DNA from 3 places in the Oceanobacillus kimchii X50 genome. Region 1 is predicted to be linked to each of the others. Evidence: riboswitches for the same ligand, from Rfam matches in the RefSeq annotation. Region 1 holds a riboswitch; each other region holds the start of a gene.
What was found. A riboswitch is a leader RNA that binds a small molecule or an ion and turns the genes downstream of it on or off. The one in region 1 is predicted to bind thiamine pyrophosphate.
Positions count from the first base shown of each region.

Region 1 (5,356 bases):
AATTCTTTTCTAAGTTTCGGTTGTTCTGCTGGCCTAATGTTCGGAGTAACTAAAAGTAAACCAATTAAAGTAATCGCACCTAATAAGGCTATAATCCAAAAAACAAGTCTCCAATCAAAAAAACCACCAACAAACGATCCGAATGGAACACCAAGCATAACAGCAATAGTTAACCCACCTTGAACAGCAGCTATGGCACTAGTTCTTTTTTCTGGTTTAGAAATTTCAACAGCAAGACTCATGGTTAAACCAAAGAAAGGTGCATGCATCGTTGCTGACAGCAATCTTGATAATAGAAGCACTTCAAAATTTGGAGCTAGTGCTGCAACGATATTACTTATAATAAATATAGATATTAATCCAATTAATAAGGGTTTAGGTGAGTACTTTACTGTAACCATCCGTAAGATAGGTCCGAATACAGCAACGCTAATAGCATAAACACTTAATAAAAGTCCTGTAGTAGATACTGGTACATCCAGGTCTGTAGCGAATTGTGTTAGTAATCCAGTAACAACATATTCTGTCATTCCTATCGCGAATGTACCAATCATAAAGATAGCTAGAATAGTATTTCGAGAAAATTTCATTGGCATATCATCTCACCTCTTTGTTAAAAAAATACATAGTGAATATGATATGACAGAAGCTACCTGATGTCTAGAGTAAAAATAATTATAGAAAAAATTACTTCATTTGCCTCTTTGACTTCAATAAAAAAAGGAGTAGAATATACTAAGTTAATGAAATGAAATTACATAATGAAGGTGAGATACATGAAAGAAAAATTAAAAGCATATCGATTTCCTATTATTTTACTGGCATCAATCATTATTGGGAGTATTATAGGGATTTTATTTGGTGAAGAAGCTACTATTATTAAACCACTTGGGGATTTATTTATTAATTTGTTATTTATGATTGTTATACCTTTAGTTTTCTTTACCATATCATCAGCGATTGCTGGTATGGATAGTATGAAACGTCTTGGGAAGATTTTGGGCTCTATGATTACGGTTTTTGTTGTTACAGGAATAATTGCATCTGTATTTATGTTAGTTGCTACTGTTATTTTTGAACCGGGTTCTGGTGTAAATATTCCCTTGGATACACCAGAAAATGTGGAAGAACAAAGCTTATCGGAACAATTGGTTAATACGTTTACAGTACCAGATTTTGTTGATTTATTTTCCCGAGACAATATGTTAGCACTAATTGTTTTTTCTGTATTGATTGGTGTAGCGACTGGTTTAACTGGGGAGAAGGGTAGACCATTCGCTACATTTCTAACTAGTGCTTCTGAAGTGTTTATGAAAATCATAAAACTCGTGATGTACTATGCCCCAATTGGTCTTGGAGCGTACTTTGCAGCACTTGTTGGAGAATTTGGAGCGGAATTAATTGGGGATTATGCGAAAGCAATTATCATTTATTACCCAGTTTCCGTATTATATTTTGCAATTGGCTTTACCTTATATGCATTTCTTGCTGGTGGTAAGAAGGGAGTTACTCGTTTTTGGAAAAATATCTTAGCTCCGGCAGCAACTTCACTTGGTACTGGAAGTAGTATCGCTGCTTTACCTGTAAACTTACAAGCGGCTAAACGTATTGGTGTTCCAAAGGATGTTCGTGAAACGGTACTTCCTTTAGGGGCAACGATTCATATGGATGGATCGTGTTTATCTGCAATGCTTAAAATTGCATTTGTCTTTGGCGTATTCAATATGGATTTCTCGGGATTTGATACTTTCCTAACTGCTATTGGAATATGCTTGTTGTCTGGAATTGTGATGAGTGGAATTCCAGGTGGCGGATTTATGGGAGAAATGATGATAATCACACTGTATGGTTTACCAATGGAAGCATTACCAATCATAACTGCCATTGGAGTAGTGGTTGATCCGCCTGCAACGATGGTTAATGTTACTGGTGATACCGTATCAAGTATGTTAGTAACCAGACAAATTGAAGGAAAAGATTGGATGGAGAAGAGTGAAAATTTGACCTAGACTTTTAAGGGTCCTTGCTAAATAAACGGAGTAAAAAAGTATCTTTACATTATATTCCATTATTGGTAAGCTTGGGTTGTTAGTAAATGACATTTAAATAGAATTTTTTTCACACTAGGGGAGCTATGGTAAATAGCTGAGATGAACATTGGATTGTTTAGACCCTTTATACTCGAACAGGATAATGCCTGCGTGAGGAAGTGTGGTCAATAGGCATAAGTATATTGACTACATTCTCTCATGATGAATGTGGTCTTTTTGTTTGTTTCAAAGAGGTTGTTCAAAGAGTCTGGTGAAAATAACACAGATCAGGGGGGAACTTCTGCTAAGATCGCCCACGTCCTGTGGACAACGCAGAAATCACCACATCCTGTGGAAGCTCGTTGGCTTGCTTTAGTTCCTCACGTATTAACTGCATACGTTCCGGTACTCAAAGCTAAGCCGCCTCGATCTTCTCGGTCCTTTTCATCCACCCTTTTAAACCCACACTTAAAGTGAAAAAGTTCGCTAAGGAGGAAAAATCTTTGCGAGAAAAATGGGCGTTCGTAGAAAACACTCCACAAGATGCAGCGATTAATATGGCACTAGACGAAGCTTTGTTGCATTGGCATCAAAAAGGTGAAATTCCACCAACTTTGCGATTTTATCGATGGAATGAACCGACACTCTCTATAGGATATTTTCAGAAAGTAGATGGTAAAATTGATCTTGAAGGTATTAAAAAGCATCAATGTCAATTGGTAAGAAGAATGACCGGTGGAAGTGCTGTCCTGCATGATGATGAATTGACATACAGTATTGTCATTTCAGAAAGGCATGAGAGAGTTGCATCATCTATTCGTCAAGCATATTACGATTTATCAAAAGGTATATTAAGAGCCTATCAATTGCTGGGGATTGAAGTAGATTATGCACATGAGCCAATCTCTAAAAATCGAAGCACGATTTGTTTTGAGCAACCCGCATTTTATGAATTGCTTGCAAATGGAAAGAAAATTTCAGGGAACGCACAAATAAGGAAAAAAGGAATACTACTTCAACATGGATCAATCCCTATATCTATGAATGTGGAGATGCTATTTGATTTATTACAATTTCCAACAGATCAAATAAAAAAAAGAAAGAGACAAGGATTTTATGAAAGAGCGACTACTATTAATAAGGAGTTAGGAGAAAAGCAATCCTATAAAGTGGTAAGAGATGCTTTTCAACAAGGTTTTTCAGAAATTTTAAATATCGAATTAGAGCCAATAACGTTGACAGAAGAACAGTGGAAAGAAGTGTATCAGATTGCCGAAGCTAAATATTCGAAGAGTAATATAAAAGGAGCTGTTTCACATGTCTAATCAACAAACTCATGTACGAAAGCCAGATTGGTTAAAAACAAGAATTAATACAAACAAATCTTATCGAAACTTAAAAAAGCTGATGCGTGATAATCGGTTAAATACAGTTTGTGAAGAGGCACGCTGTCCAAACTTACATGAATGCTGGAGCGAAAGAAAAACAGCTACATTTATGATTTTAGGAGATACGTGTACAAGGGGATGCCGATTCTGTGCAGTAAAAACAGGGCTGCCGAATGAGCTGGATTGGGGAGAACCAGAACGTGTGGCTGATTCTGTCACCGTAATGGGTTTAAAACATGTGGTAGTAACAGCAGTCGCTCGAGATGATTTGAATGATGGCGGTGCAGCAGTATTTGCAGAAACTGTCCGAGCTATTCGTAGAAAAAATCCAGGTTGTACTATTGAAATTTTGCCTTCTGATATGAAAGGAGATTATGAAAGTCTCCATACATTAATGGATAGTGGACCAGATATTTTTAATCATAATATTGAGACCGTTCGAAGACTTACCAAGAGGGTGCGAGCTAGGGCTACGTATGACCGTTCATTAGAGTTACTCCGACGTGTAAAAGAAATAGCTCCAAAAACACCAACAAAATCTAGTATAATGGTTGGTCTAGGAGAAGAAAAAGAAGAGATTATTCAAGCAATGGATGATTTATTAAATCATAATGTGGATATTGTTACACTTGGCCAATATTTACAGCCAACGAAAAAACATCTAGAGGTAGTGCGTTACTATCACCCAGATGAATTTGAAGAACTGAAAAATATTGCCTTAGAAAAAGGCTTTTCCCATTGTGAAGCTGGTCCACTAGTTCGTTCCTCATACCATGCGGATGAACAAGTATCTAACGCAGCAGCTCAACGAAGAATTAAATATATGAAAGGTGTAGAGAAGCAAGAAAACACTCAACTGGATTTTAATTTCTGAGTACCATAAGTAGGGCATAGACAAAGTAAAACGGGTTGCTCAAAAGAAGAATGATAATAAGATTTAGCGGTAGAAATATACTTTATGTGGGGTGAAAGTCTACCAGGTGTTATGAGCAATCAGAATCTCACCAGTCACTAGTTAGATAAGCGGAGTATATCTCTGGTTTAAACTAATCATTCGAATTTATCTTTTGAGTAAACCCTTTTGTCTTAACCTATTATTAAATAGACTATTTATTACGAAGCCGATATAGTTTGGAAACGCTATTCATTATCCATTTTGGAATTTTAGTAGGAAAATAAGTTCGATGATAGTATTTTTCATATCCATTTTTTAAATCTTGCCATTGAGTGCATTGTTTTTCCTGAGAAAAACGAGCAACATCAATAATTTTAATCGTACCTTCTTTTGTGACAATCAAATTGTGTAAATGAATATCGGATGGATTTAAACCAACGTCCCTTGCATATTGTAATCCATTGTCAACTTGGTGTACATAGTCTGATTTTAATAAAATTCCTTCCGCCAAGCATTCAAAAAAAGTTTTTCCCTCAATCAAATCCATTACCAAATAGTTGGGTCCAGACTCATAAATGGTTGGATAATAACTACTGCCTTTTAGTTTTTCATAGTTATTTTTTTCTTGAATAGCTGTTTTTTCAAAAGGTGGATAAAATATTTTAATGACTCTATGCTCTCCGTTCACTTTAAATACAACAGCACTTCTTCCCGTCCCATAAACCTGCAAATCAGGGTGATGTTTCAGTACTTTTACTTGATTATTTTTATTTGAAAATGAAACGGTAGAGACATAGAAGTTGTATTGAGATGAATTCATTATTATTTAAACTTACCTTTCCTTTTTGCTAGTTTCTTCTTAATTAATGGTAGAGCGTGTTTCTGAGCTTGTTTCATTCCTTCTTTTACCACTTTTGATTTTAATAATTTTGTGAGTTTAGACATATAATTACCTCCTTTTAAAAGTGTGGCAATAAGTCCATAAAAAGAGACCTTTGCCCACTAAATTGAGCAAAGGTCTCGCAAGCAACTTAATAAAAAGT
Region 1 is NZ_CM001792.1:1,311,266-1,316,621, forward strand. It holds gene C794_RS06985 (MFS transporter) at 1-596, opposite strand, end outside; gene C794_RS06990 (dicarboxylate/amino acid:cation symporter) at 777-2,009, shown strand; TPP riboswitch at 2,116-2,225, shown strand; gene C794_RS06995 (lipoate--protein ligase family protein) at 2,534-3,355, shown strand; gene lipA (lipoyl synthase) at 3,348-4,292, shown strand; gene C794_RS07005 (protein kinase family protein) at 4,525-5,133, opposite strand; gene C794_RS21175 (hypothetical protein) at 5,136-5,258, opposite strand.

Region 2 (5,356 bases), 890 kb from region 1:
ATCTTTTTGCATTAATGCTCTCAAATCTTGATCAAATACGAGTCCTTGCATTAGTTTTGATTTCGCTAAGCACAGGGTTTTGAAATTAATAACTTCATGTAAATCCATTGATTCATGATCAGCTAATTTTTGTTTATCCATTTCTAATTAACCTCCTTATTCGTTAATACAATCAATTGTATTGTTCCAAAAATAGGAGTGAATATTCTTTAATGTTTTTTTTTAAAATTGGAAACAGGTTACATCTTTAAGAATCGGGCGCTTTAATGAAGCAATGAAAGCCTAATTTCTCAATTGAGAAATTAGGCTTTTTAATATTGAAAATTTCCTTAACGTTGTAAATCCGCATTTTCCTGACGCTACCCCTTATAGAGTGACTCAAAATTTCTCGGGCACAACATAAAGAGTCCTCCGCTACTTAAGCAAACGAAGGACTCCAGTCAATTATAAAACTATTCTTTTGCGTTTATTAAATAAAACGTGGCAATTATATTAATCCATCATTCGTTTCTTGAAGGACAAGATTGTTAATCCAGCACCAACAACTATCCAAGCACCAATAATTGCAAAAGGTTGCCAATAATCGGCAATAGTCCCGTTCGTTATATTCGCTATTTCAAATAACTGAATAGCTGGTGTATATTCTAACACTTTCAGAAAAGGATATTCTTCTGCAAACCCAATAAACATATTAGACATTCCAAATATAAACATTACAGGTAAAATATAGATGGAAGCTTCTAAAACAGAACGAGTGATTAATCCTAACCAAGTTCCTAGCGCAATAAAGAATACAAGAGATAATACAACTCCTACTATTACCGGTATAAGATTAGAAGGTGAAAATCCTGAAATCAACATAGAGATATACGTAATTACTAATGTGATAACTATTGTTACGGCACTTTTTCCTGCTAGTATCTCCGTAATGGTAGCAGGTGAAAGCATCAAACCACGAAGTGTATTCTTTTCCTTTTCTTCCGCAATAATTGCACATTGAAGAAAGGCACCTACCATAGATAAAGAAATGCTGATAATAAATATATGAATTTCTAATGGAACAACATCCATCCGTCCATATATGAGCGCAAATACGAGTGGTAAGATAATCGTTGAAGAGACATACATATTACGATATAAGTCTTTTAAATCCTTTTGAAAAATTGCCATAAAACGTTTTACAGAAAAAGTCATACTAGTTCCCTCCCCGTTACTTCTACGAAAATATCCCCTAAAGTTGGTTCTTTTGTGCTGATGGTTTCTATACGATCTTCTGAAATATATCGTTGAATATCATTAGCAATAGAAGGGGCTAAAGGTAATTCCAATTCTCTACCATCCCTTAGCTCTAGCAACACTTTCTCTTCACGATATTGCTTCTTCAAATTTTTAGGGCCATCCAATAACTGCACAGAACCTTTATTCAAAAATGCTACACGATGACATAAATGATCTGCTTCTTCCATATCATGTGTTGTTAAAAATACCGTTGTTCCTTGTTTATTCAATTCTTTTAATCCTTCATGAATGTGCTTCGAGTTCACGGGATCTAATGCTGAAGTTGGCTCATCCAAGAATAATATTTCAGGGTTATGAAGTAATGCTCTTGCCAAGAGCACGCGCTGTGTCATACCTTTTGATAACTTGGCAACTTGTTGCTTTGCTTCATTTTGTAAACGAACCATCTCTAACACTTCATTAATGCGGTTCTCTTGCACATCATATAATTGCGCATACGTTTTTAAATTATCGTAGATAGTGAGACGGTTATACAAACCACTATTATCTGTAACCACTCCAAATCGTTTTCGTTGAGCTGGCGATTTTAATTGTTGAACTGGTACACCAAATACTTTTGCTATTCCAGAAGTGTGTGTTAATTGTCCAGTTAATATTTTTATTGTGGTTGTTTTTCCTGAGCCACTTGGTCCTAAAAAACCGAATGTCTCTCCTTTCTCGACTTGAAAAGTTACATCGTTAAGTGCTTGCTTATTTTGATAAACTTTTTCTAAATGACTTACCTCAATGACTGAAGTCATGTAATTCCCTCCTGAAAATCCAATTTTCATTTGCATCTTCAGAATACTGTTATATCAAGGTATTCGCACTAAATTTCCGATGAATGGAGTACCTAATAGGTTAAATGGAGCTTAATCGACTCCTAAAATTTGCTTTAATTCAACCAACTTTGCTTTCGATAACGGTACTTGAGTTTTTTCTTTATCTTGCAAAACAAGACTGTAACTATTTCTCGTCCAGGTAATTACTTCTCGTACTTTTTGTAAATTTACGATATAAGATCGATGACATCGGAAAAATCCTTGATGTTCTAATTTTTCTTCTAATTGACGAAGCGTAAATGCTGTTCGAAACGATGACCCTTTCATATGTACTACAGCTTGACCTTCATCACTTTCAATGTAGTCAATCTCTGGAGGATCAAGTAGTACTATCTTGTCATTTACTTTCGAAGGTATTTTATTTAGCTGAAAAGAAAAATCTTGCTTTCCTAACTCTTCTTCTGAAACTTCGTCTATCTCTTGCTTCTCTTCATTTTCTTCTGTTTTAATTTCAACTGTTTGTAACCCTTCCTCGTTAAGTCGGTAAACTCTTTCTGCTAATGTAATTGCACTTTCCATATTAGATGTCAGTATTAATACACCTTTTTTATTCTGCTTAAGATGGTTTAAAACATGAACCAATACTCGTTTCGTTTCTAAGTCAACATTCAAATCCGGCTCTTCAAAAAGATAAATACATGCATCCTGAATAATTGTTTTCCCATAATGAACCCGCTTTTGTTCAGACTCTGTTAATTTACTAATTGGCTTATCCTTCACTTCATGTAATTGTAGTTTTTCAATCAATTCTTGATGGTTGACCTTTGTTTGATATAGTTGTTCAATAAATCGAAAATACTCTTTTGTATTCATTCGTTCGTAAAGACCGTTACTCAATAGTTGTAGTCCTAACGCTTGAAAATACTTCACTTTATCTTCTAATGTAATTCCATTTAATTCGATGCTACCGTTATTAATTTTTTTATCTCCAACAATCATTTTTATTAACATCTGCCTAACATTTAAGGAGGAATGAATCGCTGCAACTTCCCCTTCTTGAATCGTTAAATGAAACGTCGAAAACAAGATGTGGTCACCTTGTCGATATTCTAGTTCTCTTAATTGAAGCATCTATCTCAGTCCCCTTTGAATCCCAATTTTATGTATTCAGATGACAGAATTTATTTATTTTGTTACAGTTAATATGAAGTAAATAAATACGAAAAGCAACTACTAGGGGTGCCCAGTACTATGTGTGGGCTGAGAGGAAAGCACCTACTTTCCGACTCTTATGGACCTGATCTGGTTAATACCAGCGTAGGGAAGTAGTCAATAATTTTGATGATTACATTCTCAGTATACCAAAACCAGGTCCTTTAATTGGACCTGGTTTTTTGTTTGTTTTAGAAAGGAGAGATAAAGTGAAAAACACCCGCGTCTTAACATTGATGGCTGTCCTTGTTGCCATTGGAACGATTGGTTCACAGTTATTATGGTTCCCTGCTGGTGTCGCACGAGCGTATCCTGTTCAACATGCAGTAAATGTTATGGCAGCAGTGTTACTTGGTCCAGGACCTGCTGTTGGTGTTGCTTTAATGATTGGTTTACTTCGAAATCTCTTAGGGATAGGAACATTACTAGCTTTTCCCGGAGGAATGATTGGCGCTTTTTTTGCAGGGATACTTTATCGAAAATGGCGGCGTCATCGTTTAGCAGTAACAGGAGAAATACTTGGAACCGGGATTATTGGTTCTTTTCTTGCTGTTCCTTTTGCTAACTTTTTAATGGGATCGAGTGTTGGTGCGCTTGCATTTCTACCAGCATTCATCATTAGTAGTGTTTCAGGAGCGTCCATAGGTTGGTTTATTTTATCTCGAGTTCATAAAGTGAAACCAGAACTCTCACACACTCAGAGGAGAGATTACTCATGAAATTCTCAGAAGAACTAAGATTAGAAAACAAAGATATTTTTACACTTATAAAAAATCACCCGTTTGTAGAAGGGATAGGAAAGGGAATACTATCCGTAGATGCAGTTCGTCACTATGTTCAAGCGGATTATGCTTATTTAAATGGATTTATGAAAACTATTGGCTCAGCTATTGGTAATGCAAATCATCGTAACGACATCGCTTACTTTAGTGCTCTAATGCTGTTTTCATTACATGACGAAATCCAAGCCCATCTGTGTTTCTGTGAGTATATTAATGTAAACTACGAAGACTTACAAGGACAGCCATTACCTCCAACAGGAGATCATTATGTTAAACATATGATGTATCATGCCCAAACAGGAACTACAGGTGAAGCAATTAGTGCGCTTTTGCCATGCCCTTGGACGTATTATGAGATCGGAAAATATCTAAATGAAACGTGGCAAGTATCGGATAATCACCCATTTCAAATATGGATTCAATGTTATGCAAATACCAAACAAGATGTTGAGGAAATGTGTGAACGACTTGATGAACATGCGAGTCATGCTTCAGAAAAAGAAAAAGCAAGTATGAAAATTGCTTTCCGAAAGAGTTGTCAATTAGAATACTTATTTTGGGAAATGGCTATGTCTACTGAGGAGTGGCCGTCATTGAAGGAGGATATAAATAATGAATAATGTATCATGTGCATTAACGATTGCCGGCACAGACCCTAGTGGTGGAGCTGGAATACAAGCAGATTTAAAAACATTTCAAGAACTTCAAACATACGGCATGTCTGTCATTACTTCCGTAGTAGCTCAAAATACTACTGGTGTAACTTCCGTCCATCATATGCCAATCAATATGATTGAAGATCAACTTGAAGTTATAATAAAGGATATGCCTATTCATGCCCTTAAAACGGGAATGATTGCCAATAAACAAATGATGGAAATAATCTCCAAAAAAATTGAGAAAATGGATGCACCTTATGTTATGGACCCAGTTATGGTTGCAACAAGCGGTGACTCGCTAATAGATACAGAGGCCCGATCATTTTTAAGAGAATATTTGCTCCCCCAAACCGCACTAGTGACTCCTAATATTCCAGAAGCAGAATTTATTACTGGTCATTCTATTGAAACATTAGAAGACATGAAAGATGCGGCAAAACATATCGTTGATCATTTCAATGCGGATGCCGCATTAATAAAAGGGGGCCATATGAAAGCAGATGCAGTAGACTTTCTATATGATGGATCTGCGATGCATACATTTTCAGCTAAACGAATTAATACAAAAAACACTCACGGTACGGGTTGCACTTATTCTGCTGCTATAACTAGTTATCTCGCTAAGGGGTACTCCATGGTAGAG
Region 2 is NZ_CM001792.1:423,779-429,134, reverse strand. It holds gene C794_RS02435 (hypothetical protein) at 1-141, opposite strand, end outside; gene C794_RS02430 (ABC transporter permease) at 493-1,194, opposite strand; gene C794_RS02425 (ABC transporter ATP-binding protein) at 1,191-2,039, opposite strand; gene C794_RS02420 (LytTR family transcriptional regulator DNA-binding domain-containing protein) at 2,151-3,191, opposite strand; TPP riboswitch at 3,286-3,401, shown strand; gene thiW (energy coupling factor transporter S component ThiW) at 3,482-3,991, shown strand; gene tenA (thiaminase II) at 3,988-4,674, shown strand; gene thiD (bifunctional hydroxymethylpyrimidine kinase/phosphomethylpyrimidine kinase) at 4,667-5,356, shown strand, end outside.
Region 2: it holds a riboswitch for thiamine pyrophosphate, as region 1 does, so the genes downstream of both, thiW (energy coupling factor transporter S component ThiW) here and C794_RS06995 (lipoate--protein ligase family protein) in region 1, are expected to answer to the same signal.

Region 3 (5,356 bases), 680 kb from region 1:
ACCTTTTACGAATACCACCAGGAACTAAACCAAATTTTCTATATAAGGACTGTGCTGCTATGTTTGATGCACGCACTTCTAGTGAAAGACGTTCTACTCCTTTTGATATGGCAAGCTGCATCACATAACGAAATAACTTTTCACCTAGTTTATTTCTACGATAACTTGGTAAAATAGCAAAATTTGTTATTTGCGCATCATCTAAAACAATCCACGAACCAATATAACCAACTATTGTATGCTCTATTTCAACGACATAATAATACGCATGAGCATTTTCTATTAATTCTTGATAAAAAATATCCGTTGTCCAAGGTGTTTGAAAACATGCATTTTCTACATGTAAAACTTCAGGAATATCAGTAAGTTCCATTGGACGTATCGTAATATTATTCATTCGCTTGATGTTCCTTCTGACTTTTTTGCCAATTTGCTTCTGCTTCCGCTAAACGTAAATAATTAGGGACGAGCTCATGAATGGATTCCGATTCTATATTCATCCCTGCAAGACCTAAATGCGAAGCTTTTGGAAGATGATAGACAGATTCAGGGATAATTGCTAATTCCCCTAATTCCTCTTTAATTAATTCTTTAAATTCATGAATATCTGGACTCAAGAATACTACCTTTTCGCCCTGCTTTTTTAATTTATCAAGCATGGAAGTCATAAGTAAATTTTCTTCTTCGATTACTTTTTCAATTTTATTATCATTAAATTGATATCCACCAGTAAACACTAATCCTCTTCTCGCATCAAAGAAAGGACATATAATTCCGTTAAAGAACTTTCCTTGATATGCGAGTACCTCTAAACTGGAGACACCTACTACTGGTATTTGTAATGCCCAAGCCATCGTCTTTGCAGTAGATAGGCCTATTCTTACTCCAGTGTATGACCCGGGACCTTTTGCTACTATAATTCGATCAAGATCTTCTGGTTGTATAGATACTTGATGCATAAGACTTTCAACAGCAGGCATTAAACGAACGGAATGATTCTTCGTGAGATTAGTTGTAAGTTCTGCGATTATCTCTCCATTCTTTAATAATGCCACACCTAATACTTGATTGGAAGTATCGATTGCAAGTATATTCATACATAAACTCCTAACCGTGTAATTCGCTTACTACTTGTTCAAAATGAGATCCTCGAGGATACAAATCAATTTCACGAATATCTTCATTATCCGTGTACTGAATAGATATATCTAAACGATTCTCGGGTAAGAATGGCTCAATAAACCCTGCCCACTCAACTACAGAGACTCCATTCCCATGAAAATATTCATCAAAGCCAATATCTTCAAGTGAATCCTCCAAACGATAGACATCCATATGATATAAAGGCATTTTCCCACGATATTCTTTCACGATTGTAAACGTAGGACTCGTAATATGACGCTTCACTTCTAGTCCAGAAGCAATTCCTTTCGTAAACGTTGTTTTACCAGCACCTAGCTGACCTTCTAACGTAATAACATCACCAGGATGCAACAACTTTGCTATTCTCTGGCCGAGAGTTTTAGTCTCTTCGGGAGAACGAAGCTGTATTTTCATTTAATTCACCTACTTCAAATGCGTATATCCGCTTTTTTTAAGCACTTTACGCACATCATTATCTTCTATATAAACAGGATGCTTGTTTTCTTCTATAACATTACCAATTATCGTTAATTGGGTGTTTGTCTGCTCAGCAGCTTTTTTTACTACATCCCAATCGTACTTAGCGACTGTGCCGAGAAGTTCAAAATCTTCGCCACCAGATAATTTCCACTGATACTGTTGCTCATACGTAAATTGATTAAAAGAACGTGAAACTGGTATGTCATTTTCACTTAGAACTATAGACACATTAGAGGCTTCTGCAATTTCACTTGCCTCATTAGCAATCCCATCACTAACATCATTTAAAGATACTCTTTCCAGACTTTCTAGAGCTTGCGCAAAAGCCACTCTCGGTTCTGGTTTTCGATGTCGACCTATATAAAAATCTTGATCAATATATCTGTTGTTTTCATTGGTCAGGATATGAAACCCTGCCTGAGAGTCCCCTAACGTGCCCGTAACAAAAACAATGTCTCCTTCTTTAGCATGCTGACGACATCGAGCTTTATTTGTGTTGGTATATCCAATTACTGTAATAGAGATTGTTAATTGTTTACCTGAAACGGTGTCTCCACCAATAATATCCATATGATATTTCGACGCTAAATCATCCATACCTAAATATATCTGGGACAGTTCCTCTTGAATCCAATTCTTTGGTATAACGATAGAAACTAAATAGAAACTAGGTGAAGCTCCCATTGCTGCTAAGTCACTTATATTGGCTCCTAATGCACGATAACCTATATGATATGGTTCCATTGTAGAACGAGAAAAATGTACATCCTCTACAAAGGTATCTACTGCAGTAACAATATCCATCGAACTTCGAAAAACCGCGGCGTCATCTCCAATTCCTTTTAACAGAGAAGACTGTTGATAAAACTTCGGCTTAATCGAATTTATAAAAGAAAACTCATCCATTTAAAATCACCATTCTTTGTATTCACTACCAACTATCATAGCAAAAACAAAAGAAAAAAGAAAAAAATTGGACGACTAAATTATGTCTACAAACTAAAAAAACACAGGTTTCAATTAAAACCATGTGTTCTACAACTTCTAATATAATTTTCATGGCGGTCCGGACGGGACTCGAACCCGCGACCTCCTGCGTGACAGGCAGGCATTCTAACCAACTGAACTACCGGACCAACTTTTTACTTATGTATGGCATCCAGTATTTCAGTGAATCTGGATCTTACTATAGTAATATTAAATAATTTGGTTGCGGGGGCAGGATTTGAACCTGCGACCTTTGGGTTATGAGCCCAACGAGCTACCAGACTGCTCCACCCCGCGATATGACTTATGATATGGAAAATATGGTCATACACTTCTATGTGTTATACTCACATATTATATCCAATCTAAGGATAAATTATCCTTGCCTGGCGGCGTCCTACTCTTGCAGGGGTAAAACCCCAACTACCATTGGCGCTGAAAAGCTTAACTTCTGTGTTCGGCATGGGAACAGGTGTGACCTTCTCGCTATCGCTACCAGACAATCCTTAAAAACAAGGACAAGTAATATTATATCCATATAACTATAAAAAAGCAATACCTTTTTATAATTTTTTTATATTTTTTTATTTCATCGTTTGTTTTTATGAAAAAACAGCTTGTAAACGTTGAAGTGAAGCTCTAGTATCGCAAAACAAATTACTTCTTCTAGATTACTTTTAATTATAATAGTCGACTACTTCCAAAGCCAAGTCATTGCTATAAAACTGTCACTAAAATATTCGTTGTATTAAACTTAGTAATTACGGAAATTGACTCATATGAATAATTTTACTTTTAAGAAAAAATGAAATAAGATATAGGTAGAATAAATAAAAATCCACTAGGGGTGCCATTTGGCTGAGATAAGATTCATTTCTTAATCCCTTTGAACCTGAACTGGTTAATACCAGCGTAGGAAAGTGGAGTTGGCAAGTTATACCTATTCTTTAGCTGTATACACAACCACTCCATTTTCGGGGTGGTTTTTTTGTTCTTCATTCTAATTTTTAGAGAGGAGATTTTTTGATGGATACTATTACAAAAATTAAAGAAGATAAGCCGTTTATTTTTAATATTACCAATGAAGTTGCGATTAATTTTGCTGCTAATGGTTTAATCGCAATCGGAGCGTCACCTGCGATGTCCCATACTCCAAGAGAGGCAAAAAACTATGGAGAAATTGCCGACGCAGTAGTGCTGAATCTTGGGACATTAACGGAAGAACGTGGAGAAGCAATGTTAAAGGCTGGAATAGCAGCAAACGAAAATGGGGTTCCAGTTATTCTTGATCCCATTGCAGTTGGAGGCACAGATTTTCGGACGGAAATCATTGATGACATACTTACAACGGTAAAGCTAGCCGTAATACGTGCTAATGCAGGGGAAATAGCTGTGTTGGCTAGTAAGCTAGAAAAAGCAAAAGGGCCAGATTCCATTATTCAAGAAAACGATCCAGAAATAGCAAAAACAGTCGCTAAAAAATATGATACGGTTGTCATTTCAACTGGAAAAGTTGACGTTGTGACCGATGGTGAGCGAACTGCGTTATGTAAAAACGGGCATGCAATGCTACAAAACATTACGGCTAGTGGATGTTTACTTTCATCTTTTGTTGGACCTTTTGTGAGCGTAGTTGATGATTTTTATAAAGCAGGTATATATGCTGTAACAAGTTATGGCATTGCAGCTGAATTAGCAATGGCAAAAGCAGCGGGGCCTGGAACATTTATTCCAGCCTTACTCGACGAGTTGTATTTTCTATCGGATGAAAAAGTAGAAAAATACAAACAAGTTCAAGAACTATAAGGATATATTTCATTATGGAAAGAGGGAAAGCAAATGGAAAATCTTCTATTTATCGAGACAGGGACAGGAGTAGATGTACATGGACAAGATGTGAATATTGCATCAGAACGAGCAGTAATGCATGCAATCCATACCAATTCTATGCCAGGAATGAAGAAAATTCTACCAGATGGTGATTTAGATAAGATGAAGGTACATGTAAAACTGGGCATCCCATTGGATCAGGAAAAATTGGATCACTACAGAATAAAACAATTAATTCCTTATGGCACAGTCACTGTTGAGGTCTTGCCTGGAGGCATGGCAACAACTAGTGGGATTTTTCTGGAAGATCAGCAGGATAAAAACGATTTAATGTATATTGTTAATGCTGTTGTAGAAGTAGGCTATTAAACAAAAATTAAGGAGGATTCTCTATGCGTTTTTCAGAGTCATTGCGAGAGGCAACGAAAGAGAGTTGGGAGTTAAGTTTAAATCATCCATTTGTACAGGGTATTGTAAGTGGTGATTTGCCACTAGAAACATTCAAAAATTATATTCTGCAGGATATCTATTATTTGAAGCATTACGGCAAGGTGCATGCTTTTGCGGCTGCCCATTCAGATGACTTTCATGTTGCTGCTAAACTGGCTGAAAAAGCAAAGAAGACAGCTGAAGCAGAGTTAACGGTGCATAAGGAGCATGCAGAAATTTTACAGATTACAGATGCGGAAATCGAGAATTTTAAACCAGCACCAACTGCCTACGCGTATACATCACATTTGTACCGTGCGTCGTTGTCCGGAAGTTTAGCTCAAATTGTAGCCGCAATGCTGCCATGCTACTGGTTATATGCGGATATTGGTTTGACCTACAGGGATGCGAAACCAAAAGAGAAAATTTATCAAAACTGGTTGAACACCTATGGGAGTGATTGGTTCCAGGAATCCACACAGGAAAT
Region 3 is NZ_CM001792.1:633,486-638,841, reverse strand. It holds gene rimI (ribosomal protein S18-alanine N-acetyltransferase) at 1-397, opposite strand, end outside; gene tsaB (tRNA (adenosine(37)-N6)-threonylcarbamoyltransferase complex dimerization subunit type 1 TsaB) at 390-1,097, opposite strand; gene tsaE (tRNA (adenosine(37)-N6)-threonylcarbamoyltransferase complex ATPase subunit type 1 TsaE) at 1,108-1,557, opposite strand; gene thiL (thiamine-phosphate kinase) at 1,567-2,529, opposite strand; tRNA gene C794_RS03575 (tRNA-Asp) at 2,683-2,759, opposite strand; tRNA gene C794_RS03570 (tRNA-Met) at 2,831-2,907, opposite strand; rRNA gene rrf (5S ribosomal RNA) at 2,995-3,110, opposite strand; TPP riboswitch at 3,444-3,546, shown strand; gene thiM (hydroxyethylthiazole kinase) at 3,637-4,416, shown strand; gene C794_RS03555 (Lin0512 family protein) at 4,450-4,809, shown strand; gene tenA (thiaminase II) at 4,833-5,356, shown strand, end outside.
Region 3: it holds a riboswitch for thiamine pyrophosphate, as region 1 does, so the genes downstream of both, thiM (hydroxyethylthiazole kinase) here and C794_RS06995 (lipoate--protein ligase family protein) in region 1, are expected to answer to the same signal.